DNA from 3 places in the Vibrio celticus genome. Region 2 is predicted to be linked to each of the others. Evidence: predicted binding sites of a transcription regulator. Region 2 holds the regulator's gene; each other region holds the start of a gene.
What was found. Region 2 encodes PurR, which represses purine synthesis genes. Its sites were predicted from a motif close to TNANGNAAACGTTTNCNTNA; they were not measured.
Positions count from the first base shown of each region.

Region 1: the regulator PurR is predicted to act here: its motif matches at 5,978-5,997, upstream of purL (phosphoribosylformylglycinamidine synthase).
Region 3: the regulator PurR is predicted to act here: its motif matches at 1,378-1,397, upstream of purM (phosphoribosylformylglycinamidine cyclo-ligase).

Region 1 is NZ_AP025463.1:2,835,137-2,843,411, forward strand. Features, by position in the region: gene dapD (2,3,4,5-tetrahydropyridine-2,6-dicarboxylate N-succinyltransferase) at 1-1,016, shown strand, start outside; gene OCV19_RS12765 (DUF3332 domain-containing protein) at 1,121-1,654, opposite strand; gene purL (phosphoribosylformylglycinamidine synthase) at 1,907-5,803, opposite strand; gene mltF (membrane-bound lytic murein transglycosylase MltF) at 6,133-7,701, shown strand; gene OCV19_RS12780 (hypothetical protein) at 8,005-8,136, shown strand; partial or broken gene tadA (tRNA adenosine(34) deaminase TadA) at 8,198-8,275, opposite strand, start outside.
Region 2 is NZ_AP025463.1:2,311,832-2,320,106, forward strand. Features, by position in the region: gene mukF (chromosome partition protein MukF) at 1-1,112, opposite strand, end outside; gene cmoM (tRNA uridine 5-oxyacetic acid(34) methyltransferase CmoM) at 1,238-2,023, opposite strand; gene elyC (envelope biogenesis factor ElyC) at 2,139-2,990, shown strand; gene torR (two-component system response regulator TorR) at 3,156-3,869, opposite strand; gene torD (molecular chaperone TorD) at 4,155-4,802, shown strand; gene purR (HTH-type transcriptional repressor PurR) at 5,118-6,122, shown strand; cyclic di-GMP riboswitch class I at 6,293-6,378, shown strand; gene OCV19_RS10430 (TfoX/Sxy family DNA transformation protein) at 6,506-7,096, shown strand; gene OCV19_RS10435 (IS3 family transposase) at 7,168-8,049, opposite strand; gene OCV19_RS10440 (transposase) at 8,162-8,275, opposite strand, start outside.
Region 3 is NZ_AP025463.1:812,743-821,017, reverse strand. Features, by position in the region: gene OCV19_RS03910 (uracil-xanthine permease family protein) at 1-523, shown strand, start outside; gene upp (uracil phosphoribosyltransferase) at 665-1,291, opposite strand; gene purM (phosphoribosylformylglycinamidine cyclo-ligase) at 1,461-2,501, shown strand; gene purN (phosphoribosylglycinamide formyltransferase) at 2,634-3,308, shown strand; gene OCV19_RS03890 (class II glutamine amidotransferase) at 3,415-4,260, opposite strand; gene lpcA (D-sedoheptulose 7-phosphate isomerase) at 4,328-4,903, opposite strand; gene fadE (acyl-CoA dehydrogenase FadE) at 5,231-7,696, shown strand; gene OCV19_RS03875 (TIGR03503 family protein) at 7,825-8,275, opposite strand, start outside.

The DNA of each region.
Region 1 (8,275 bases), 520 kb from region 2:
TAGCCTTCGGTACGGCAACCAAAAATCGCGACAATAAAATCATTGAAGCGTTCTTCCCTAACCCACTTCTAAACCCAAGCGACGCTCTTGTAGCGGCTGTGGCAGAAGTATCAGGTTACTCTGAAGACAACCAAGCTATCGAAATCTCTGCTGCACAAAGCGCAGAACTGGCGAAGGCATTCGCAGCAAACGATGATGCAGCTAACGCATCTTTCGCAGAAAAAGCGGCAGCGTCTGAACAGCCACTTGTTCTTGTTGTTCTTGCTACTGACGAGAAACCAACATCGGTTGCTGAAGGCTTCCTAAAGCTACAACTTATCTCTAACCGCCTAGTACAACCACACGGTACGGTACTGGACGGCATCTTCGGTCTACTGCACAACATCGCATGGACAAACGAAGGCCCTATCGACCTACCAGAGCTGGCTGAGCGTCAAATCGAAGCTCGCCTTGCAGGTCGTGCTCTGTCTGTAGATTGCGTAGACAAGTTCCCTAAAATGGTGGACTACGTAGTACCAACAGGTATTCGTATTGCTGACACTTCTCGTGTTCGTCTTGGCGCACACGTAGGCGAAGGCACAACAGTAATGCACGAAGGTTTCATCAACTTCAATGCTGGTACAACTGGCGTGAGTATGGTTGAAGGTCGTATCTCTGCGGGTGTTGTTGTAGGTAACGGTTCAGACATCGGCGGCGGCGCTTCTATCATGGGTACTCTGTCTGGTGGCGGTACTATGGTTATCTCTATCGGCGAAAACTGCCTACTAGGCGCAAACGCTGGTCTTGGCTTCCCTATGGGCGACCGTTGCACGGTTGAATCTGGTCTTTACGTGACTGCGGGTACTAAGGTTCGCATGCTAGATAAAGAAGGCAACGAAGTAGAAATCATTAAAGCTCGCGATCTAGCTGGCGTTTCGGATCTTCTGTTCCGTCGTAACTCAATCACTGGCCAAATTGAATGTCTTGCGAACAAGTCTGCTGTTGAGCTAAACAGCGAGCTACACAGCAACAACTAATCTAAGCGCTAAATGCTAAATGCTAAATGCTAAATGCTAAAAAGTACGAAGCCGTTGGGGTTAAATCCAACGGCTTTTCTTTTATATCTGCAGATCAGAGTGGGTTATGCTTTCTCTGCGGCTAGCTGCTCAAGAGCTTGAATAGAAGTCTCTGAAACTAGTGTGCCATCCATGTAGTAGCTGACCTTGTCACCATCACGAACGCCTGTAAGTACTGCTTTTTGACCATCGTTGTAAGTAATGTCCATACGAATGGTGTTCTCGTCGATTTGCTGCATCTCACCCCATTCAATCTGACGATTGTTGAAGCCAAGTGGCGCATCTTTCAGTGAATCATCAAGGCTGTCGTTCACATCAATCATGGTATCGACTTTACTATCGAAGATGTGAGGCGCACCAGTCAGTGGGTTTTTACCCGCCCAGAATTCGATCGAGTTGAATACGATGTAATCGGCTGCGGTTGTTAGTGCATAAACCGGAGCAAGTAAGAAGTTGACCCCAGCACGAGCGTAACGGTTATCTACAACCTCAACGTTGAACTTCATTAATTTCCCAGTAACGGCATTACTACCGACACACCCAGCTAACGACATGACAATCGCTGCCACTGCAACTGCTTTTGTGATTGTTGTTTTCATAGATCCCTCTTATGCCACGATGATTGATTCGGTTTTTGCATAGCCAAACAGCAGTCTTCCTGTTCACGTACAGAAATTCATGGCCTAACAAATTGATTCCATAACATTTAGCGTAGTGGAGTTTTTTAGAACAGCAAACTGCAAACGTTAATTGTTTCGCTCTGGTTCCTAAAGAGTTGCCAATAAAAAAGCGCAGACCTTTCGATCTGCGCTTTTATTAGTTTTTAAAACTATTCGGTTTTGTGTACCAGATTAACCCACATTCTTACGTGCGTTTTGGAACATACGCATCCAAGCGCCATTCTCGCCCCAACCTTCTGGAGACCAAGAGTTAGCAACCGTACGGAATACACGCTCTGGGTGAGGCATCATAATAGTTACGCGACCATCAGTAGTCGTTAGACCTGTGATAGCGTTTGGCGAACCGTTCGGGTTATTCGGGTATTGCTGCGTTTGGTTACCGTTGTTGTCAACGTAACGTAGTGCAACTGTACCTGAGTTTTCAATCGCGTTTAGGTGGTCGTTGTCACGAACTTCTACGCGGCCTTCACCATGAGAAACAGCGATTGGCATACGAGAACCTTCCATACCGTTGAAGAACACAGAATCTGACTTCTGAACTTCAACGAGGCTGAAACGTGCTTCAAAACGCTCAGATTCGTTGCGAACGAAACGTGGCCAGTACTCAGCACCAGGGATTAGCTCGCGCAGGTTAGACAGCATCTGACAACCGTTACACACACCTAGAGAGAAGGTATCTTCACGCTTGAAGAAGTTTTCAAACTGGTCACGCGTAGAGTCGTTAAACAGAACCGACTTAGCCCAACCTTCACCAGCGCCTAGTACGTCACCGTAAGAGAAACCACCACAAGCCACAAGGCCGTTGTACTCTTCAAGTACCGCTTGACCCGTTAGGATGTCGCTCATGTGAATGTCAGTTGCTTCGAAGCCTGCACGGTCAAATGCGGCTGCCATTTCAACGTGAGAGTTAACACCCTGCTCACGTAGAATCGCCATTTTAGGCTTAGCGCCCGTGTTGATGTAAGGAGCAGCAATGTCTTCGTTTACGTCAAAGCTTAGTTTCACGTTCAGACCTGGGTCTGAGTTGTCTTTCTTCGCTTCGTGTTCTTGGTCAGCACACACTGGGTTATCACGTAGACCTTGCATCTTGTGCGTTGTCTCAGCCCAGATAGTACGTAGTTCAGTACGGTTACGTTCAATTACTACAGACTCACCAGACTTAATCACTAGCTCATCAGAAGCTTCAACAGAACCAATGACATGTGAACACGTTTCTAGACCGTTTTCTGTAAGAGTAGCAAGTACTGCGTCTAGGTCATCGTTGCGAACTTGGATTACAGCACCCAGCTCTTCGTTGAATAGTACCGCAAGCGTATCTTCGCCTAACGCCGCAATATCAGCGTTAACACCACAGTGACCTGCGAACGCCATTTCTGCTAGCGTTACGAATAGACCACCATCGCCTTTATCGTGGTAAGCGACAACTTGGTCGTTCGCTACAAGTGCTTGAACGCCTTCGTAGAAACCTTTTAGTTGCGCTGCGTTGTCTACGTCTGCTGGCTTATCACCAAGCTGCTTGTAAACCTGTGCAAGTGCTGTCGCACCCATACGGTTTTTGCCGTTACCTAGGTCGATAAGAACCAGTGAAGTGTCACCTTTGTCAGTGCGAAGCTGAGGAGTAATCGTCTTACGAACGTCTTCAACACGTGCAAACGCTGTGATAACAAGAGATAGCGGAGAGGTTACTTCTTTCTGCTCGCCGTTCTCTTCCCACTTAGTCTTCATCGACATTGAGTCTTTACCCACAGGGATAGTTAGACCTAGTGCTGGACATAGTTCTTCACCCACCGCTTTAACCGCTTCGTAAAGACCTGCATCTTCACCTGGGTGACCCGCTGGAGACATCCAGTTAGCCGACAGTTTAATGTGTTTGATATCGCCAATGTTAGTCGCTGCGATGTTAGTAATTGCTTCACCAACCGCTAGACGAGCCGATGCACCGAAGTCTAGAAGTGCAACTGGCGTACGCTCACCAAGAGACATAGCCTCACCGTGGTAAGAGTCGTAGCTTGCCGCTGTTACAGCACAGTTAGCAACAGGAACCTGCCATGGGCCAACCATTTGGTCACGAGCTACAAGGCCTGTTACCGAGCGGTCACCGATGGTGATAAGGAATGTTTTCTCAGCGACGGTTGGCAAGCGAAGAACACGGTCAACCGCTTCGTTCATCTCGATGCCAGAACGGTCAATCGCAGGGTTGTTCGCTTTTAGCGTTTTCGCATCACGGTGCATCTTAGGTGTTTTACCTAATAGGATGTCCATTGGCATGTCGATTGGCGTGTTGTCGAAGTGTGAATCTTCTAGTTTAAGTTCACGCTCTTCCGTTGCTTTACCTACGACTGCGTATGGTGCACGCTCACGCTTACAAATCGCGTCGAATGTTGCCATGTCTTTATCAGCAACCGCCATTACGTAACGCTCTTGAGATTCGTTACACCAGATCTCAAGTGGGCTCATACCCGGCTCATCGTTTGGTACGTCACGTAGGTTGAAGATACCGCCACGCTCACCGTCGTCTACTAGCTCAGGAAGTGCGTTCGAGATACCGCCCGCGCCCACATCGTGGATGAATGCGATTGGGTTCGCATCACCTAGCTGCCAACAACGGTCAATAACTTCCTGACAACGACGCTCCATCTCTGGGTTTTCACGTTGTACAGAAGCGAAATCAAGATCTTCAGAAGAAGAACCAGAATCCATTGAAGATGCCGCACCGCCGCCAAGGCCGATGTTCATCGCAGGACCACCAAGAACGATTAGGCTTGCACCTACCGGGATCTCTTTCTTCTGAACGTGCTCATCACGGATGTTGCCAAGACCACCAGCTAGCATGATTGGTTTGTGGTAACCACGCACTTCTTCACCTGCGTGAGAGTTTACTTTCTCTTCGTAAGTACGGAAGTAGCCAAGTAGGTTTGGACGACCAAATTCGTTGTTGAATGCCGCGCCACCAAGAGGACCTTCAAGCATGATATCCAGAGCAGTAACGATACGGCTTGGCTTACCAAAGTCAGTTTCCCAAGGTTGAACGAAGTTCGGGATCTTAAGGTTAGATACAGAGAAAGCAACAAGACCCGCTTTTGGCTTACCACCAATACCGGTTGCGCCTTCATCACGGATTTCACCGCCTGAACCTGTCGATGCGCCCGGCCACGGAGAGATTGCCGTTGGGTGGTTGTGCGTTTCAACTTTCATCAAGATGTGTGTTTTCTCTTGGTGGTAGCTGTACTGGCGAGTTTCTGGATCTGGGAAGAAACGACCGACTTCAGAACCAGTCATTACCGCTGCGTTATCTTTATAAGCAGACAGAACGTGCTCTGGTGTCGTTTCAAAGGTGTTCTTAATCATCTTGAACAATGATTTTTCTTGTTTAACGCCATCGATAGTCCAATCAGCGTTAAAGATCTTGTGACGACAGTGCTCTGAGTTCGCTTGTGCAAACATCATTAGCTCGATGTCAGTCGGGTTACGACCTAGCTTCTCAGTGAAGCTTTCAAGAAGGTAATCAATCTCATCTTCTGCAAGTGCAAGACCTAGGGTAACGTTTGCTTTTTCAAGCGCTTTACGTCCGCCAGTTAGTAGGTCAACTTCCGCATAAGGAGCAGGCTCAGCAACGGTAAATAGTGCCGCCGCTGATTCGAAGTCAGTGAAAACCACTTCCATCATACGGTCGTGCAGGATTGCTTTCAGCTCAACAAGTTGAAGCTCAGAAAGTTCAGCAGAGGTTTCAATGTAGAAAGCAGTACCGCGCTCTAGACGTGACACTTTAGCCAGTCCGCAGTTGTGTGCGATATCTGTTGATTTTGAAGACCAAGGCGAGATAGTGCCCGGGCGTGGCGTTGCAAGCAGCAGTAAACCTTCAGGTTCATGCTCTTCAATCGTTGGACCGTAAGTCAGTAGCTTTTCTAGCTTCTCAACTTCAGACTCATCTAGGTCTGCCGTTAGATCAGCAAAGTGGGCAAACTCAGCGTAAATACCTGTTACAGGTAAGCTTAATTCACGACAAAGCTCTAAAAGCTTGTTAACACGAAACTCAGATAGAGCTGGGGAGCCACGCAAAATTCTCATGTGCTTACGTCTCTTATGCAGTTGATTAAGGTAGTATTGGAATAAATTCAGTGGGTTATAGGAACAACCTAACTGTTTTCTTCGAAGCTATTCCCGAAGGTTGCCAAACCTATGCCGATTCCACCTCTTCAATGCGAGCGCATTATAAAGCATTTCTTTTTGTGACGTAACACCAAAAGCAACCGTTTGCGTGATTTTTTTTATCTTTCTGCGTAAATGGTACTTTTGCTGCATTTATCACCACTTTTACAACTGTTTAATTAAACCTGCTTTGCCAGCCTTGCGGGGTTTGGTATAAAGGGGCTTCCACTTTTCGAGATTTCATTTTGATGCCTAAATTTACGCTCATCTTTTCGTCTAAGTTCCTTCTGCTCGCCATCGCCCTATTTGGGTTGGCTGGATGTCAGATTGAATCTGAACCTAAAAGTGTCCTTGAGCAGATACGAGATCGTGGCGTTCTTCGTGTCGGCACCCTAAATAACCAACTCTCTTATTACATCGGTCCTGATGGTCCTGCTGGCTTGGATTACGAATTAGCTCGTGAATTTGCGCAGGAGCTTGGTGTAAAGCTTGAGGTTAAACCCGCTTACCGTTTATCTGGCCTGTTCCCTGCCCTGCAGAAAGGCGAAATCGATCTTATCGCAACCGGCTTAACGCAAAACAATAAACTGACACGCGCTTATCGCGCCGCACCTGCTTATTATTATGTAAGCCAACAGGTCGTATACAAAAAAGGCCAGTGGCGACCAAGAAACCTTGAACAACTGATCAAGTTTGAGAATGAGCGTCAGGCTGAGTTTGTAAAAGCGCAAACTGAATCAGAAGAGGCGGCGTCTACTGACACATTAACGCCATCTTTGGTTGTAGTGAAAGACTCACACTTTGAGCCAACACTAAAGCAGCTGCAAAAAACACACGATGACTTTATCTATGATGCGGTCGGCAATGCTGATATCAATGACCTGCTTAAAGAAGTCTCGACTGGGGAGCGCTTATTCACTGTGGCTGACTCAATTGAGCTGTCACTGGCACAACGTTTATACCCAGACGTAGCTTTGGCTTTTGAACTGACAGAAGACCAACCTATCTCTTGGTATTTGCAGAAGTCTGAAGATGAAAGCCTTTATGCTCTGTTGATTGAGTTCTTCGGTAACCTAAAACAGTCTGGTGAACTCGCTTCACTGGAAGAGAAATACATCGGCCACATCGGTACTTTTGACTACGTTGATACTCGCGCCTTTATCCGCGCACTGGACAGCAAACTACCAAAATGGTCGCCGTTGTTTCAGAAGTACTCACAAGAGTTTGATTGGCGTTTGATTGCTGCATTGGCATACCAAGAGTCACACTGGAACCCTGTTGCGCGCTCGCCAACTGGAGTGCGAGGCATGATGATGCTAACACTGCCTACTGCGAAGAGTGTTGGTGTAACCAACCGTCTTGACCCGAAACAGTCAGTACAAGGCGGTGTTGAATACCTGCGTCGTATCGTGAACCGAGTACCAGATTCAATCACACAACATGAAAAGATCTGGTTCGCCCTTGCTTCATACAATGTCGGTTACGGGCACATGATGGACGCGCGTCGTCTCACGAAGGCACAAGGCGGAGATCCTGATGCTTGGGGCGATGTAAAAGACCGGTTGCCTCTATTGAGACAGAAGAAGTACTACAGTAAGACTCGTTATGGGTATGCGCGTGGTGATGAAGCAAGGAATTACGTTGAGAACATTCGCCGTTATTACCAGAGCATCATTGGCCATGTCAATAAGCGCAATAAAGAGCAAGAAGCGAGCCTTGAAGGTTTGGTGGTGATCCCGCCTTTAGAAACCTCAGGTGCTGAATCAAGCATTAGTGCTGCTCAATCGACAGTAAGCAGTTCGGAACCTTCGCAGTAGATACTAAAAGAGCAATGCCATTAAGCATTGCTCTTTTTTATTGTGCTTTTTATAACTGCGCGAAAAAGAACAAGCTCGACAAAAGGCCATGAAACTCGATGTGTCATATTGCAGTAACAATCGAACTTTATAACGGCACACCATAATCAAAAATTACGTTCTGTTGCACATCAGTGCTGGCTTTAGACTAGAACTGCTCTTCTATTTAAGCCAAGCGTACGACAAGCCAAACAAACGAATAACACTATAATTAAATCGTTAGTCCAAACTAAAAAGTCAGACGACAAATAGGAAATCATTGAAATGATGAAGAAACTGAAATCGAAACGCCTTGATAAGACCGTTGCTGCAAACCGTCGTAAGCGTATGCTTTCAAATAATAAGAAGAAGATCATTTGGCGCAATCGCGCTTTCATGCAGATGATTGCTGAGTAAATGTAATTACCAAGTCAGTTTGCTTGGCACTCTTGCGATTGAGAGTGCCGAAAGCACGCTGCTATTTCTTATTGCCAGCCTTCATCTCCGCTTCTAAACGCTGCTCTTCCAACAGACGTTCTTGCTTTCGCTTCTCTTT
Region 2 (8,275 bases):
AACATCTCTGCAATTCGATCTGAAAGCAGGTCATTCACTTGCTCAAATTCTTCGTACTCTACGTCGATTGGTGCTTGTCCCATCACTTCGTCATCACGAAGCACAAGCGCTTCATCACGAAGATCCGTCAGCTTCTCAGCATCGGCGTAGGTCAGTAACCAAGGCGCATCAAAGTAGTCGGTGACTGATTGACGCAAGCGCTGGCTAAAGGCACGGTTTTTATCCATATCAATCGCGGTACGAATAAACTTGTGAACATGGCGGTCGTAGCCGATCCATAAATCGATGGCTTGTTGGCCCCAACTGGTGATTCGATCGAGCTTCATCTGCAAGCCGAACAGGGTTTCGCCAACGAACTCGAGTTCATCGTCACCGTAGACAATTTCTTGAATATCGAGGATCTGTGTTTGCAGTTCATCACCCGCCGCTTGCAAGGTGTCTTGCAATTCTTTTAGCGTGGACGAGGTTTCTGAAAGCAAGGTTTCACAGTTGTTAATCGCCTCTCGCCAATCTTTGTTAAGAAGGTCGGCAATTTGTTGCTTAACCGTTTGCTGCTGCTCATCCATAACACGTTGGTTAAGATCAATCTGATCGAAAATTTCACCAACAGAATACTTGAGCACGCCGTAAACATTCTTTCTCCAATGTCCTGGAGTTCCGCCTTTTTGTGCTGCTTCAATGGCTTTTGCCATCTCGTCCGCAACCATAGAAAGCTGGATAGACAGTTTCAACTTAGAGAACTGACGGTGGCGTAAATAATAATCTGAAATACCAATCGCCAATGGTGATAAGCGATAAATACTCGCACCATCGGTGATTTCGCTGGTAAAGCGGCTAATCAACTTCTGTTTAACTAACTCGTTGATGGCATTGTTGGCACGAAACGCGGACGCTTCACCAGTATCTTCAAACAGTCGAGTGACGATGGTAAATGCATCGTGCAGTTCACCCTCGCCCAACTCTTCATCGAACCTTTCATTGCTTAGTACTGCGATAGCAATCAAAAATGCTAAGCGCTCTGGTGGCAAGTTTAATGAAAAATCATGCTGCTTGACCCAGCCCACCAACTCATCAATTGGCTGCTCTTCGGCAGTTTGAGTCATTTCACTCATTGTGGTTCCTGTTACTGTTCTTCGTCATATCGAATGTATTAGATATGACGCCTATTTCTTTATGACGCGGGCTTCTTACGATTGCATAGCGCATGTTGTGGCTTCTTTTACCACATTCACCGCTGTTATTGCGCAGGTTTTTGAGCCCAAACGTGAATATAACGGCCTAGTGACAGATATGGCTCTTGGCGACATAGCTGTTTTTCCAGTTCCAATACATCTTCAAATTGGTAATCGCCCATGTACTCCATATTACCTATGTAGTCACTGAAAGAGCGAATGCCTGATTTACCACAGATTTCTAGACCAGCGTCTTCTATCCATTGATAAACCTCTTCCGGCTTCAAGCCTTTTTGTGGTTGCAGCTTAAACCGTTTTCGATGTGGCATCCCATTCAATACATGAGGAATGTTGCCACAAATCACATTTTTCAGGACTAATCCGTGGTGGTTGTAAAACATTATCGAGGCGACGCCACCCGGTTTAACTTGTTCAAGCAATAAATCAAGTGCCTCTTTAGGATCGGCTAACCATTCCATTACGGCATGAAACATCACAAAATCGACTTTTTCATCGAGATGTTCTGCGACTTTTTGTACTGGTGAATGAATAAATCGATATTGCTCTAACAAACCCGCTCCGCTGATACTTTCTTCTGCGAGCTTCAACATTTCAGAAGAGAGGTCACACAGAAAAACGTTATGCCCAAGCGCGGCAATTTTTTGCGACATCTGCGCAAGTCCGCCTCCAGCATCAAGCACATGCAGCGGCGAAGCTGATTGCTCAAATTTGCTCAAAGCTTGTTCTAAATCTTCCCATACGATGATCTGACGGATCTCTCCTTTGTCAGAGCCGTAAATGTTTTTTGCAAATTTGTGGGCAATATCGTCGAAATTACGGTCTTCAGTCACGGCTACTTGAGTTATTATGTCCTATCGTGCCTGCTATTCTGTCACAGGAATTTCAGGAATAAAGAGGCGATGTCTCTTTTTACTACTAAGTGATGTTTTTTCGGACTATTCGGATATGTTTGAGCTGAAAAAAGTAGTGTCTTCGCTATTGATGCCACTGCCAGCAATGTTAATTCTCGCTTTTCTGGGTTTAGCCCTAGTGATGTTTACTACCAAAAGGAAGACGGGTTGCCTAATCACCCTTTCAGCCCTATCTGGTATTTTCCTAATCGCTTTCCAACCAGTTTCTAGTCAACTTTTAATGCCAATGGAAAGGCAACACACCGCATTTTTACCTGTCGATGAAACCGTCGATTACGTGATGGTTCTCGGAAGTGGTCACGTCGTAGACGACCAAATTCCACCGACATCAGAACTTAGCCGCACCGGCCTGATGCGTTTAAGTGAAGGGATTCGTATTCTACGCCTCTACCCTGGTGCAAAACTCATTTTGTCTGGCTATGGCGCAGGCACTGAAGTAAGTAACGCAAGAATGATGGCTAAAGTTGCACTAGCTCTTGGCGTAGCAAAGCCCGACATCATTCTGCTTGAAACCGCAAAAGACACTTGGGAAGAAGCCCGCCAAGCCGCTGCGTTCGTTAAGAATAAAAGAATGGTGTTGGTGACTTCAGCGAGCCATATGACTCGCGTACTGAATGAGTTCAATGCTGCAGGCATGAAACCACTACCTGCACCAACCAACTATCTTGCACAAGAAGGTATTGTTGAGCCTTGGAATAAGTACATGCCAAAAGCGCTATACCTTGAGCAGACTGAGCGTTACTGGCACGAAACCATGGGATTGGTTTGGCAAAGCCTGCGTGATTGGCTAGATACAAGCAATGACATTGTTGAAGAGCCTGTTATTCCAGAAGCTTCCAGCTTAATTGAAGATGACGGTGAAGTTTCTGCGGCCCAGCCTCAATAAGCCCATTAAATCTTTAAACTCATCTGAGCAGACAGAGTCGCCAAGTATTTGTAGATTCTCTGGTCGTTAACAGTAAAAGCTGAGTAATAAAAAAGCCGAGACATCAATGATGTCTCGGCTTTTTACGTTAAAATGTCGTTGTTGATTAATCACTCCCGAAGGAAATCAATCACCAGCGAACATGTAACCTTCACCGTGAACCGTCACAAAGATTTGTGGGTTCTTAGGATCGAACTCCATTTTTGCACGCATACGACGAATCAATACGTCGATAGTACGGTCATTAGGCGCGTCCACTCGGTGGCTAATCATATTCAAAATACGTTCGCGGCTTAATACTTGATTAGGGTAAGAAGACAAAGCCACTAGCAGTTCGTATTCTGCTTTGGTCAGTTTCACCGGTTCGCCGTTTTTGCTTAACGCGCGACGAGGGATATCAAATGTCCACTCCCCAAAACGAACCACAGACTCATCTGATGTTTCTTCGACTGCGCCCGCTGCTGTTTTACGAGCAGCAGAGATACGCCAAAGTAGGTTTTTAACTCGAACTAATAACTCGCGAAGTTCGAAGGGTTTAGTAACGTAATCGTCAGCGCCCATTTCAAGGCCAACGATCTTGTCGATGCTATCCGTGCGTCCAGTAACTAAAATAATTCCAATGTCTGATTGACTGCGTAATTCGCGAGTTAGCATCAATCCATCTTCGCCTGGTAAGTTGATGTCCAGCATAATGAGGTCAACGTTGTTTTCTTCTAACACGTTTCTCATTTGAGCGCCGCTTTCTGCTTCGCTCACTGTGTAACCCTCGTTCTGGAAGTATCCAACCAGTTTACTGCGGGTTACCACATCATCTTCTACGACTAATACGTGATAGCTCATCTACACCACTTTTCTTATTTAATAGTTTCAGTGACTATTCTATTCATAACTAGTAACAATTCTAGTGGTACAGAAGATAAAAGCCAGAAACATGGATTTTTTTTGATACAAGACAATCTTAAACCTTGCTATTTATCGTCCATCGCAATTCAATATAGGCATTACTACTAACGAGTAACTTTGCGTTTTGCAAATAGCCTTGTTATTCAGCCTTGGTGTGCTTATGCCCAAGTGACTTCAAGATGCATATAAGCAACATCACAAGACTAAGTCAGGATCTAACAAATGAAAGATACGAAAGCGTTCAACGAGCAAAGAGCAGAAATATACTGGTGGCTATCAAGCTTATTTGCCAAAGAGCTCACTCAAGAAGAACTCGATCACTACCACTCTGTTGAAATTCGTTCTTTCCTAACTGGTTTAGGCGAAAATGAGACACTAAAGCCAGCGATTGATAAGTTAGTGGATGCGCTGAACCGCCTACAAACACGTGAAGATGCTCAGCTAGAACTGTCTGCAGACTTTTGCGACCTATTCTTAAAGACAGATAAACACGGCGCTCTTCCTTACGCTTCAATGTATATCGGCGAAACTGGCCTCTTGAATGATAAGCCAGCAAAAGATATGGAAGAGATCATGGCTAAACACAACTTAGTCGTGAACCAAGATCTAAAAGAGCCAGCAGACCACATTGCTATTGAACTCGATTTCCTTGGTAACTTAATCATTCGTTCAAACGAAACGGATATTGAAGAAGAGCTAGAGAATTCATTTGCCGTTCAACAGCAGTTTATCGAACAACAATTGCTGACTTGGGTACCAAAGTTCAACGTGAAATGTCATGACGTTGATGAATTCGGTTTCTACGCCTCCGTCTCATCTTTGCTACTCGCATTCTGTCAATTAGACACTCAATATTTAGCCGGTGAATAGCTTATTGGATGACTAGGTAAATAAATTCAGCAGAATGTGACAATTCACCCGGATTTCTGGGTGAATTTTATTGCGAGTAATTTCTAGTCAGTCTAAAATTGTGACCGCAAACGATAAAATATGAAACATTCACGAAATGCTATGCTTATTAAAGTTCAGAGCATTTCGGTGTTAAGACAAGCCGCTCAATAGCGGTTTTTTGTTTTTTAGCACTTTAGTACCCAAAGAGCCCTACAAATTTAAGCTCTTAGTTAGGTAGCTTAACGGCTACTTTATTCCGTACTTTGGGAAAGTAGCTTCTAATAGGATAAAACCATGGCCACTATAAAAGATGTCGCTCGCTTAGCCGGCGTATCAACAACAACCGTTTCTCACGTAATTAATAAAACTCGCTTTGTTGCAGAAGCAACTCAAGAAAAAGTAAACAAAGCCGTAGATGAACTGAACTATGCACCAAGTGCTGTTGCTCGTAGCTTGAAATGTAATACAACACGCACTATTGGCATGCTAGTGACTCAATCAACTAACCTATTCTTCTCTGAAGTTATCGATGGTGTTGAAAGCTACTGCTACCGTCAAGGTTACACTTTGATCCTGTGTAATACGGGCGGCATCTATGAGAAGCAACGTGACTACATTCGAATGCTTGCAGAGAAACGTGTAGATGGCATCTTAGTTATGTGTTCTGACCTAACTGAAGAACTAAGAGAGATGTTAGACCGTCACGCTGACATCCCTAAAGTTATCATGGACTGGGGTCCAGAGAGCTCTCAGGCTGATAAGATCATCGATAACTCAGAAGAAGGTGGCTACCTAGCGACCAAATACCTTATTGAACGCGGTCACTCTAAGATTGCATGTTTAAGTGGCCACTTAGACAAAGCAGCATGTGTTGAACGTATTGCCGGTTACAAGCGCGCACTCAACGAAGCAAAGATTTCTGCTGATGAAAATATGATCATCGAAGGCAACTTTGAGTGTGATACGGCTGTTCTTGCTGCAGAACAAATCGTTGAGATGGAAGATCGTCCAACGGCAGTATTCTGCTTTAACGACACAATGGCACTCGGCTTAATGAGCCGACTGCAAGAAAAAGGCATCCGCATTCCTGAAGATATCTCAGTGATCGGTTACGACAACATCGAACTCGCTGAATACTTCTCTCCGCCGTTAACGACAGTTCACCAACCAAAACGTCGTGTTGGTAAGAATGCATTCGAAATTCTATTGGAGCGCATCAAAGACAAAGACCACGAAAAACGCGTCTTCGAAATGCACCCTGAAATTGTTGAACGAAGTACAGTTAAGACGTTAAATTAATTGATAATTCGAGTTTAATTTCATCAAGCGCACCTTTAGGTGCGCTTTTTTTATCAGCAACCATAATGAACCCTTATGCATAAATGAAAGATCATTAATTGAAGCAATGTCACATTTTGAAATATCAACTGTGAGCTTCATTCAACAAAAACTTTATTCTATTCAATCAGTCACGCACAGGGCAAACCACTCGAAAGAGTGAGACGCAAAGCTTCCGGCCTAAACCACTCGTTGGTATGGTAGCGGGGTTACCGATGGCAAAATGCAGTAACTACTAATAATTTAGTAATTTACGGCTTATTGACAATTTAATTGCAACATTTTGCTAATCTCTCGGACCTGCTTATTTGGTGGCGTAGTTCAAATACACCGAGATAAATAACATGGATAAACCGATACTAAAGGACTCGATGAAGTTATTTGAGTCCCTAGGAAAAATAAAATCACGCTCAATGTTTGGTGGCTTCGGTCTTTTTGCTGATGACACTATGTTTGCTCTGGTTGTAAATGACCAGTTGCACATACGCGCAGACAAAGGCACAACGAAACAATTCGAACAACAAGGGTTTCAACCATACGTCTACAAAAAACGTGGTTTCCCTGTCGTTACTAAATATTTCGCTTTACCTGAAGGCCTCTGGCAAGATCAAGAGAAAATCTTGCAGCTTGCAACCACGTCTCTAGGTTTTGCTAAAGAAGAAAAAGCTGAGCAGTCTTCTGCCAAGCCGACCCGACTCAAGGATCTGCCTAATCTTCGACTCGCTACCGAGCGTATGTTGAAAAAGGCAGGGATCGATTCTGTAGAACGTTTATATGAATCTGGCTCTGTAAACGCATTTAACGCCATCAAAGAATCGCATGCGTCTTCTGTCAGTATTGAACTACTTTGGGCGCTAGAAGGCGCGATCAATGGAACACATTGGTCTGTTATACCTCAGCAGCGTCGTGAAGAGCTTATCAATCGCGTCAATTAACTTTGTCAGTGCAATCTATATACATAACTAAGCCGCATTTTGAAGTGACCCCATAAAGTTGGACATTTCTGTTAAGCGGCTTTCAAGGCCTGAGTTCGATATTCTATCGGAGTCAGGCCTTTTAGTTTCACTTTTATACGTTTGGTATTGTAGTACTCGATGTATTCTTTAATTTGCTCTATCAGAGCATCTGCATCTTCAAAGCTTTGGTTGTGATACATCTCGGTTTTGAGTAAAGCAAAAAAGTTTTCAGCAACAGCATTATCCAAGCAGTTACCTTTTCTCGACATGCTTTGCGTTAACCCACTCTCCGCTACCTTTTTCTGATACTGTCGATGGCGATATTGCCAACCTTGATCGCTGTGTATAATTGGCTTTGAGTTGGGTTTAAGCGTTGATATAGCCTCCGTCAGCATATCCGTGACAAGCGGCAAGCAGGCATTTTTGGCCACTCTATAAGCTACCACTTCCTGAGTAAACAAGTCGACAACTGGAGACAAGTATACTTTCTGCTCTTTGACTTTGAACTCCGTGACATCAGTTACCCACTTTTCATCGGGTTGAGTCGCACTAAAATCTCTTTCAAGCACGTTGGGAGCAGCTGTTCCAGACTCTCCTCGGTATGAACGGTACTTTTTAATCCTGACCGTCGATTTAAGGTTGAGCTGAGCCATAAGCCTTTGAACCGTTTTGTGATTAAGCGCGACCCCCTGATTTTTTAGTTCTAAATGAATACGACGATAACCGTATCGGCCCTTATGTTCATGATAAATTGACTTTATCAACCGCAGCTCACGTTCGTAGCTATTTGGGCGCTTGCTCGTTTGAGCCTGATAATAAAAGACACTTTTTGCCAGCTGTAGAGTCTGCAGTAAGTGCTTCAACGGGTACTTGCCTTTAAGAGTTAGAGCTATGACCGCTTTTTCTTTGTTCGACGGTTTTTCCTGCTCCAACTCTTCCAACTTTTTAAAACAGCATTCTCGGTTCGTAAGTAGACTAACTCCTCTTTTAGCTCCTCAAGTGTCATTTCATTATCAGGCTTAGTGGTTCGTTGAGGTTGCTGTTTCATTGAGGGTCTTCCTTTCTGGCGCATTTTGAGCCCCTTGATACCGAGCTCATTAAATCGTTTGAGCCAGACAGAGAGTATCCCAGGGATGAGAGGTTTAATACTGCGCTAGT
Region 3 (8,275 bases), 1.5 Mb from region 2:
CTCTAACGTGACCGGTAAAGACTACCTTAAAAAACCTGGCCTACACCGCACAATTACTGGTGACGGTGTGGCAACAATTGCTGCTTCAATGCTAGGCGCGCCACCAAACACTACCTACAGTGAAGTAACAGGCGCAGTAATGCTGACCAAAGCATTCAACCCAGTGATCATGACTTGGGCTGCGGTAACCGCCATCGTTCTGGCATTGGTTGGTAAGCTAGGTGCACTACTTCAAACGATTCCGGTTCCTGTAATGGGCGGCATCATGATTCTACTGTTTGGTTCTATCGCAACCGTAGGCTTGAATACTCTAATTCAGAACAAAGTTGACCTGCACAAATCACGTAATCTTGTGATTGTGGGCATTACCTTAGTCTTTGGTATTGGCGGCATGGCATTTGGCATCGGCGACTTTAGCCTACAGGGCGTAAGCTTATGTGGCATCGTAGCGATTCTACTTAACCTAGTACTTCCAGATGAGCTAGGTGACAACACTGTGGTAGATAAAGCTCAAATCGATTAATGAGTCGGTAAGGCTAGATTCCAAAGAATCACAACCTAACAAGATCAAAAAAGGGAGAGCATCGAATGCTCTCCCTTTTTATTAATACGGTTAATTCAGCGAGTTAAGGAACTGTTTAGAGTCACTTAAGCTGAAACCGAATTACTTAGTACCGAAGATCTTATCGCCAGCATCGCCAAGACCAGGAACAATGTAGCCCTTGTCGTTTAGCTTCTCATCGATTGCAGCCGTGTAAAGCTCAACATCTGGGTGCGCTTTTTCTAGAGCAGCGATACCTTCAGGAGCAGCAACAAGCACAAGAATCTTAAAGTGCTTACAACCTTTCTCTTTCATCAGGTCGATAGTCGCGATCATAGAACCACCTGTCGCAAGCATTGGGTCTACCACTAGAGCAATACGCTCATCGATGTTAGATGCAAGCTTGTTGAAGTATGGTACTGGCTCAAGTGTTTCTTCGTCACGGTAGATACCAACAACGCTGATACGTGCACTTGGGATGTGCTCAAGAACGCCGTCCATCATGCCTAGACCAGCACGTAGGATTGGCACTACCGTTACTTTTTTACCTTTAATTTGGTCAACTTCTACTGGACCGTTCCAACCGTTAATCGTCACACGCTCAGTTTCAAAGTCTGATGTCGCTTCGTATGTTAGAAGGCTACCCACTTCTGTCGCTAGCTCACGAAAACGCTTAGTGCTAATCTCACCTTCACGCATCAGGCCAATTTTATGTTTTACTAGCGGGTGTTTCACTTCAACAACTTTCATTTCCAACTCCGGCAATATTTAAACAAACCTGTAGATTATACACGAACTCTAAGGTTATTTCAGAATCTTTATTCTAATAAAAAAAACCGCGCAAACGTTTGCTCTTGGTAATCAAGCCCTGTTAGAATAGCGCCGTTTTCACATCCAACTTAAGTTCGAGGACTATCCCGTGAGTGGTAATACTTCTTCTCTAAGCTACAAAGACGCTGGTGTTGATATCGACGCAGGTAATGCACTAGTAGACCGTATCAAAGGTGCTGTTAAACGCACTCGTCGCCCTGAAGTAATGGGCGGTATTGGTGGCTTTGGCGCCCTATGTGAACTTCCAACGAAATACAAAGAGCCGGTACTTGTTTCAGGTACTGATGGTGTTGGTACTAAACTTCGCCTTGCTTTGGATCTGAAAAAACACGACACCATTGGTATCGACCTAGTGGCAATGTGTGTGAACGACTTAATCGTTCAAGGTGGTGAGCCGCTATTCTTCCTAGACTACTACGCAACAGGTAAGCTAGATGTAGATACAGCAGCAGACGTTGTTTCTGGTATTGCTGAAGGCTGTGTTCAAGCTGGCTGTGCACTAATCGGTGGTGAAACTGCTGAAATGCCAGGCATGTACGAAGGCGACGACTACGATGTAGCTGGCTTCTGTGTTGGTGTTGTAGAAAAAGCTGACATCATTGACGGCACTAAAGTAGCAGCAGGCGACGCACTTATCGCTGTCGGCTCAAGTGGTCCACACTCAAACGGTTACTCTTTAATTCGTAAAGTTCTAGAAGTTTCTGGTGCTGATAAGAGTGAAGAACTAGAAGGTCGCACTATTGGTGAGCACCTACTAGAACCTACTAAGATTTACATCAAATCGGCACTTAAGATGATTGCAGAGCATGACATTCATGCTATCTCGCACATCACAGGTGGTGGTTTCTGGGAAAACATCCCACGCGTACTTCCTGAAGGTACTAAAGCCGTCATTGATGGCAAGAGCTGGGAATGGCCTGCTATCTTCAACTGGCTACAAGAGAAAGGTAACGTGGAGACATTTGAAATGTACCGCACTTTCAACTGTGGTGTAGGCCTAGTTGTTGCTCTACCTAAAGATCAAGCAGACGCTGCTGTTGAACTACTGAAAGCTGAAGGCGAAAACGCTTGGGTTATCGGTGAGATCGCAAACGCTGAAGCTGGCGAAGAGCAAGTAGAAATCAAATAAGTGATACGTTCACTTACTTAGTTAATCAATGAGGACCTAATGGTCCTCATTTTGCTATTTAGCCCGCAGAAAACCTTAGTTTATGTAGGTACATTGTAAACAGTTCAGTTAATCAATCGTATGACCCACTCTATGAAAAACAATCACTCAAATAAAACCAGTCACTCTAATAAAAACATCGTTGTGTTAGTTTCAGGAAGCGGAAGTAACTTACAGGCAATTTTGGATGCCTGTGATAACAATATGATTGATGCTTCAGTTAAGGCTGTCTTCTCAAACAAAGCAGAGGCTTTTGGATTAGAACGAGCGAAAACCGCAGGTGTTGACGCACATTCAGTGAATCCAAAAGACTTTGGTTCACGTGAAGAGTTCGATCATGAATTGATGATTCAGATTGATGCATACCAACCCGATTTAATCGTACTTGCGGGATACATGCGTATCCTGAGTTCAGAGTTTGTTCGTCACTATGCGGGTAAAATGGTCAACATCCACCCTTCCCTGTTGCCTAAATACCCAGGCCTACACACCCACCAGCGTGCCATTGATGCACAAGACAAAGAGCACGGAACTAGTGTCCACTTTGTGACCGAAGAGCTTGATGGTGGCCCTGTGATCTTACAAGCTAAGGTTCCGGTATTTGAAGATGATGATGCTGATATGTTGGCAAGCCGAGTGCTTACTCAAGAACACTGCATTTACCCTATGGTCTGTAAATGGTTCGCCGAAGATCGTTTATCAATGCTAAATGGGCAAGCTGTCTTAGACGGTAAGGCATTAGGTAAACACGGTTACGCAGAAGAGTAATTCTTCAGATACTAAATCAAATCCAAAAAAGGCCGCTCACTGATTCATTAGTTCAGTAAGCGGCCTTTTTTATAGGGTTCAAATAATGCTATTCGGGATACTTAGCTCAGCTCAATGGTTCAGTTGGCGCTTGGCTTGCTACCTTCTTCGGCGCATAAGCGACATCTTCCAACGCTTTATGATTGTTTCCAATCAGCTCACCAAAATGAAACAGCGCATATTCGCCCGGCTTCATTCTAAACCACTCTTCATTGTCTGTTAGAGGCTGAGTTGCCACCACTGTAACCACATCATTAGGCGTGGTCTCTTCCTGGAAGTTTATCTCAACATCTTCATCAATCAGGCTCGCTTTACCAAAAGGTGCGCGCCTTGTTATCCAGTACAAATGGTTGGTGCAGTACGTCATCACATACTCACCATCACTGAGTAACATGTTGAAAACGCCTTTCTCACGCAGCTTGTCACAACACTCAGCCACAAAGCGAAACATACCTTCCATATCTTGAGGTGGCTCAGGGAAACGCTCTTCAAGTTGTTTGAGTAGCCAACAGAAAGAGAGCTCACTGTCTGTCTCGCCAACCGGTCTGAAACGACCACTAATCAGATCGTCGTAATCCGTTAATTGACCATTGTGAGCAAAGGTCCAATATCGCCCCCAAAGCTCACGAGTAAAAGGGTGTGTATTCTCTAGATTAACACCACCACGGTTCGCTTGACGGATATGACTGACAACGGCTTGGCTTTTAATTGGGTAGTTTTGAACCAACTCAGCGATCTTAGATTCACAGCTAGGGTTAGGATCTTTAAATGTACGAAAACCCTTTCCTTCATAGAAGGTAATACCCCAGCCATCGCGGTGCGGGCCAGTATTGCCTCCACGCTGCATAAGACCAGTAAAGCTAAAACAAATATCAGTTGGCACATTCGCGCTCATACCGAGCAATTCACACATGGTTTAATCTACTCCCTATTAAAACCAATGGAGCCACAAACCTGGGCTCCAAATGTCTGTAAAACTATTATTCCATCTCTTTTTCAACAAGCTGAATCACAATATGAATGATCTTAATGTGAATCTCTTGGATGCGATCTGCATAACCAAAGTGTGGCACTCGGATTTCGATATCAGCACAACCCGCCATCTTACCGCCATCTTTACCCGTCAATGCAATCGTCTTCATGCCTTTAGCTTGAGCAGCTTCAATCGCTTTTAGAATATTGGCAGAGTTACCTGAAGTCGACAGACTGAACAACACATCACCTTTACGACCTACCGCTTCTACATAACGAGAAAATACGTGGTCGTAGCCAAAATCATTACTCACGCAAGACAGGTGGCTTGGATCTGAAATCGCAATGCCAGCGTAACCTGGACGGTTTTCACGGTATCGGCCAGTAAGCTCTTCCGCAAAGTGCATTGCGTCACAGTGTGAACCACCGTTACCACAAGAAAGCACCTTACCGTCTTGCTTGAATGAGTCAGCAATCAGTTTTGCCGCCGCTTCAATTTGAGCGATGTTATGGTCATCACTTAGGAACTTATTCAGAACGTCAGCAGCTTCGTTCAATTCACTTTTGATTAGGTCTTGGTACATAAGGCTTATCTCTTATTTTTTTGACGCAGCTTAAAGTGCGTGAAATGAGAACTGAGGGTTTTCCCCTCTTTATAGCTGAGTTTACCCACAAACATGAAATAGTGTCGACACTTAAGCCCAAAGATTGCCACCTTAATTAACTTGTCGTTGTAAATCCGTCCAAATATTCGCCACCAACCTCTCACAATTAGAACTTTAACTCTATTGAGATCACTTTTTATTCACTTTAGAGTTTTACAAATATTTAATATTTTGTTTACACTTAACTGGTTAGACCTCTTACCTAAACTTAATAACAATAAGTGATCTCTGAAAAGGAAATCGATCATGAACATATTGCTCTCCCTACTCGGCATGACCGCCATCTTAGGCGTCTGTCTTTACCATAGAGTTAGTCTGGTACGTGCATTAGTTGTATTAACCGGCGCAATGGTAGCATTAACACTGTTTGGCGGCGTGGCTGTTACTGGCTGGCTTTGCTATCTATTAGCCGTTGCGATCTTTGCTGTACCGACCATTCGTCAGACACTGATCAGCCAAAAAGCACTCTCTTTATTTAAGAAAGTTCTACCGGCGATGTCTCAGACAGAAAAAGAAGCACTAGAAGCTGGCACAGTATGGTGGGAAGCAGAGCTGTTCAAAGGCAAACCTGAATGGAAGAAGCTTCAGAACATTGCTGACCCGAAACTCTCTGAAGCTGAGCAAGCGTTTTTAGATGGTCCAGTAAATACCGTGTGTGAAATGGTCAATGATTACCAAGTCACTCATGAGCTTGCTGATTTACCACCAGAAGTATGGCAATACCTGAAAGACCATAAATTCTTCGCCATGATAATCAAGAAAAAATACGGCGGCTTAGAGTTCTCAGCTTACGCTCAATCTTTGGTTCTACAGAAGCTAACGGGCGTTTCGAGCGTATTGTCATCGACGGTTGGCGTACCTAACTCATTAGGCCCTGGTGAGCTATTACAGCACTACGGTACAGAAGAACAAAGAAACCACTACCTGCCTCGCCTAGCGGAAGGTAAAGAGATCCCTTGTTTTGCTCTGACTAGCCCAGAAGCCGGTTCAGATGCAGGTTCAATCCCAGATTACGGTGTGGTTTGTAAAGGCGACTGGCAAGGCGAAGAAGTATTGGGCATGCGCCTAACTTGGAACAAGCGTTACATCACTCTCGCGCCTGTCGCGACCGTTTTAGGCTTGGCTTTTAAATTGCGTGACCCGGATGGTCTGCTTGGTGACCAAAAAGATCTTGGTATCACCTGTGCGCTTATCCCAACGGATTTAAAAGGCGTAGAGATTGGCAACCGCCACTTCCCACTAAACGTACCTTTCCAGAATGGTCCAACCCAAGGCGACGATATCTTCGTGCCTATCGATTTCATCATTGGTGGCCAGAAAATGGCTGGTCAAGGCTGGCGTATGCTGGTTGAGTGTCTGTCGGTTGGTCGTGGTATCACACTGCCTTCAAACTCAACCGGTGGCATTAAGTCTGCTGCGCTCGCAACAGGTGCTTACGCTCGTATCCGCCGTCAGTTCAAACAACCGATTGGCCGCATGGAAGGGGTTGAAGAGCCACTTGCACGCCTAGCGGGTAACGCTTATGTAATGGACGCAGCAAGTAACCTAACCGTCGCGGGCATCGACCTTGGCGAAAAGCCTTCGGTTATCTCTGCAATCGTTAAGTACCACTGTACTCACCGTGGCCAACGCAGCATCATTGATGCGATGGATATCGTCGGCGGTAAAGGCATTTGTTTAGGCCCATCGAACTTCCTAGCTCGTGGCTACCAAGGCTCACCTATCGCGATTACGGTTGAAGGCGCAAACATCCTGACTCGTTCAATGATCATCTATGGTCAAGGTGCGATTCGCTGTCACCCTTACGTACTTAACGAAATGGAAGCCGCTTATTCTGAAAGCAGCGATGCGCTTGATAAGTTTGATTCAGCGTTAGCAGGACACGTTAGCTTTACGATGAGTAACCTAGTCCGCAGTTTGTGGTTTGGTTTAACCGACGGTCGTGGTTCTGATGCGCCAACACCTTCAAATAAAACGGATAAACAGACACAGCGTTACTACCAACAGCTAAACCGCTACAGTGCAAACCTAGCGCTACTGTCTGATATTTCAATGGCAGTTCTGGGCGGATCACTGAAGCGTAGAGAACGTTTATCAGCAAGACTGGGGGATATCCTGAGTCAACTTTACCTCGGTTCAGCAACGTTGAAGCGCTTTGAAAGTGAAGGCAGCCACGCTGAAGATCTACCGTTAGTACATTGGGGGATGCAAGATAGCTTACGTCAGACTGAAGTGGCGATTGATGAGTTCTTAGCGAACTTCCCTAACCCTGTGATTGGTCGTCTGCTTCGTGTTGTGCTAATGCCATTTGGTCGTATCCGTCGAGCTCCAAACGACAAGCTCGATAGCAAAGTGGCGCACATTCTACAAACACCAAGCGAAACGCGCTCTCGTATAGGTCGCGGCCAATACCTAGAAGCGACGGAATACAACCCAGTAGGTAAGATTGAAAAAGCGCTAGAAGTGATTCTTCAAGCTGAACCTCTGTTCGACAAAGTCTGCAAAGAGACACATCAAAAACGTGCCTTCCTACGACTTGACCTTGTTGCTCAGTTGGGACTTGAGAAAGGTATCTTAACGCAAGAAGAAGCAAACCTTCTGATTAGCGCTGAGGAACACAGATTGTACACGATTAACGTAGATGACTTCTCACCTGAGGAGCTTGCAGCAAAGTCGCAGTACCCAGACCAATCGATTGATAACGTCGCTTAAGGCCAGAAAAAGAAACAAAAACGGGACTCCAATGAGTCCCGTTTTTTTGTTCATGATTTCGTTGCCGCAAATTCCAATGCTTTATCTAGCGGCTGATTCTCTCTAAACAATCTAATCATCTAAGCGAGTTACTTGGGCGCCTTGAGCTGCATCTCAGGTAACGCTTTTTTCTTCGCTTTAACCTTACGAACCACAAACCAAATCAATAAGCCCAATAGAATCGCGACCACATTACCCACCGCAATAATGATCATACTGCGCTGTCTGTCATCTTCACGTTTTTGAAGGATCATCAACTCTGTTGCAATACGCTTCTGTTCAGCAAGAGCTTCTTCTTGAAGGCGTCGTGACTCTGCTAAGTCGATATCTTCAACAACGCTGTATGACTGCTCGGTAATTGGAAAGATCAGCGGGCGCTGACTTGAAGCATCAGTGGCGTAAACCATCCCAGACCAATTATAGATCCCTAAATCGCCATTGTAAGGCACCTCAAGAGCGACTTTCATTGCGTCGACTTCAGCTTGCCCCTGCTTGTACATCACATATTCATCAGGAGCCTTGTGCTCAACATGAACCGCT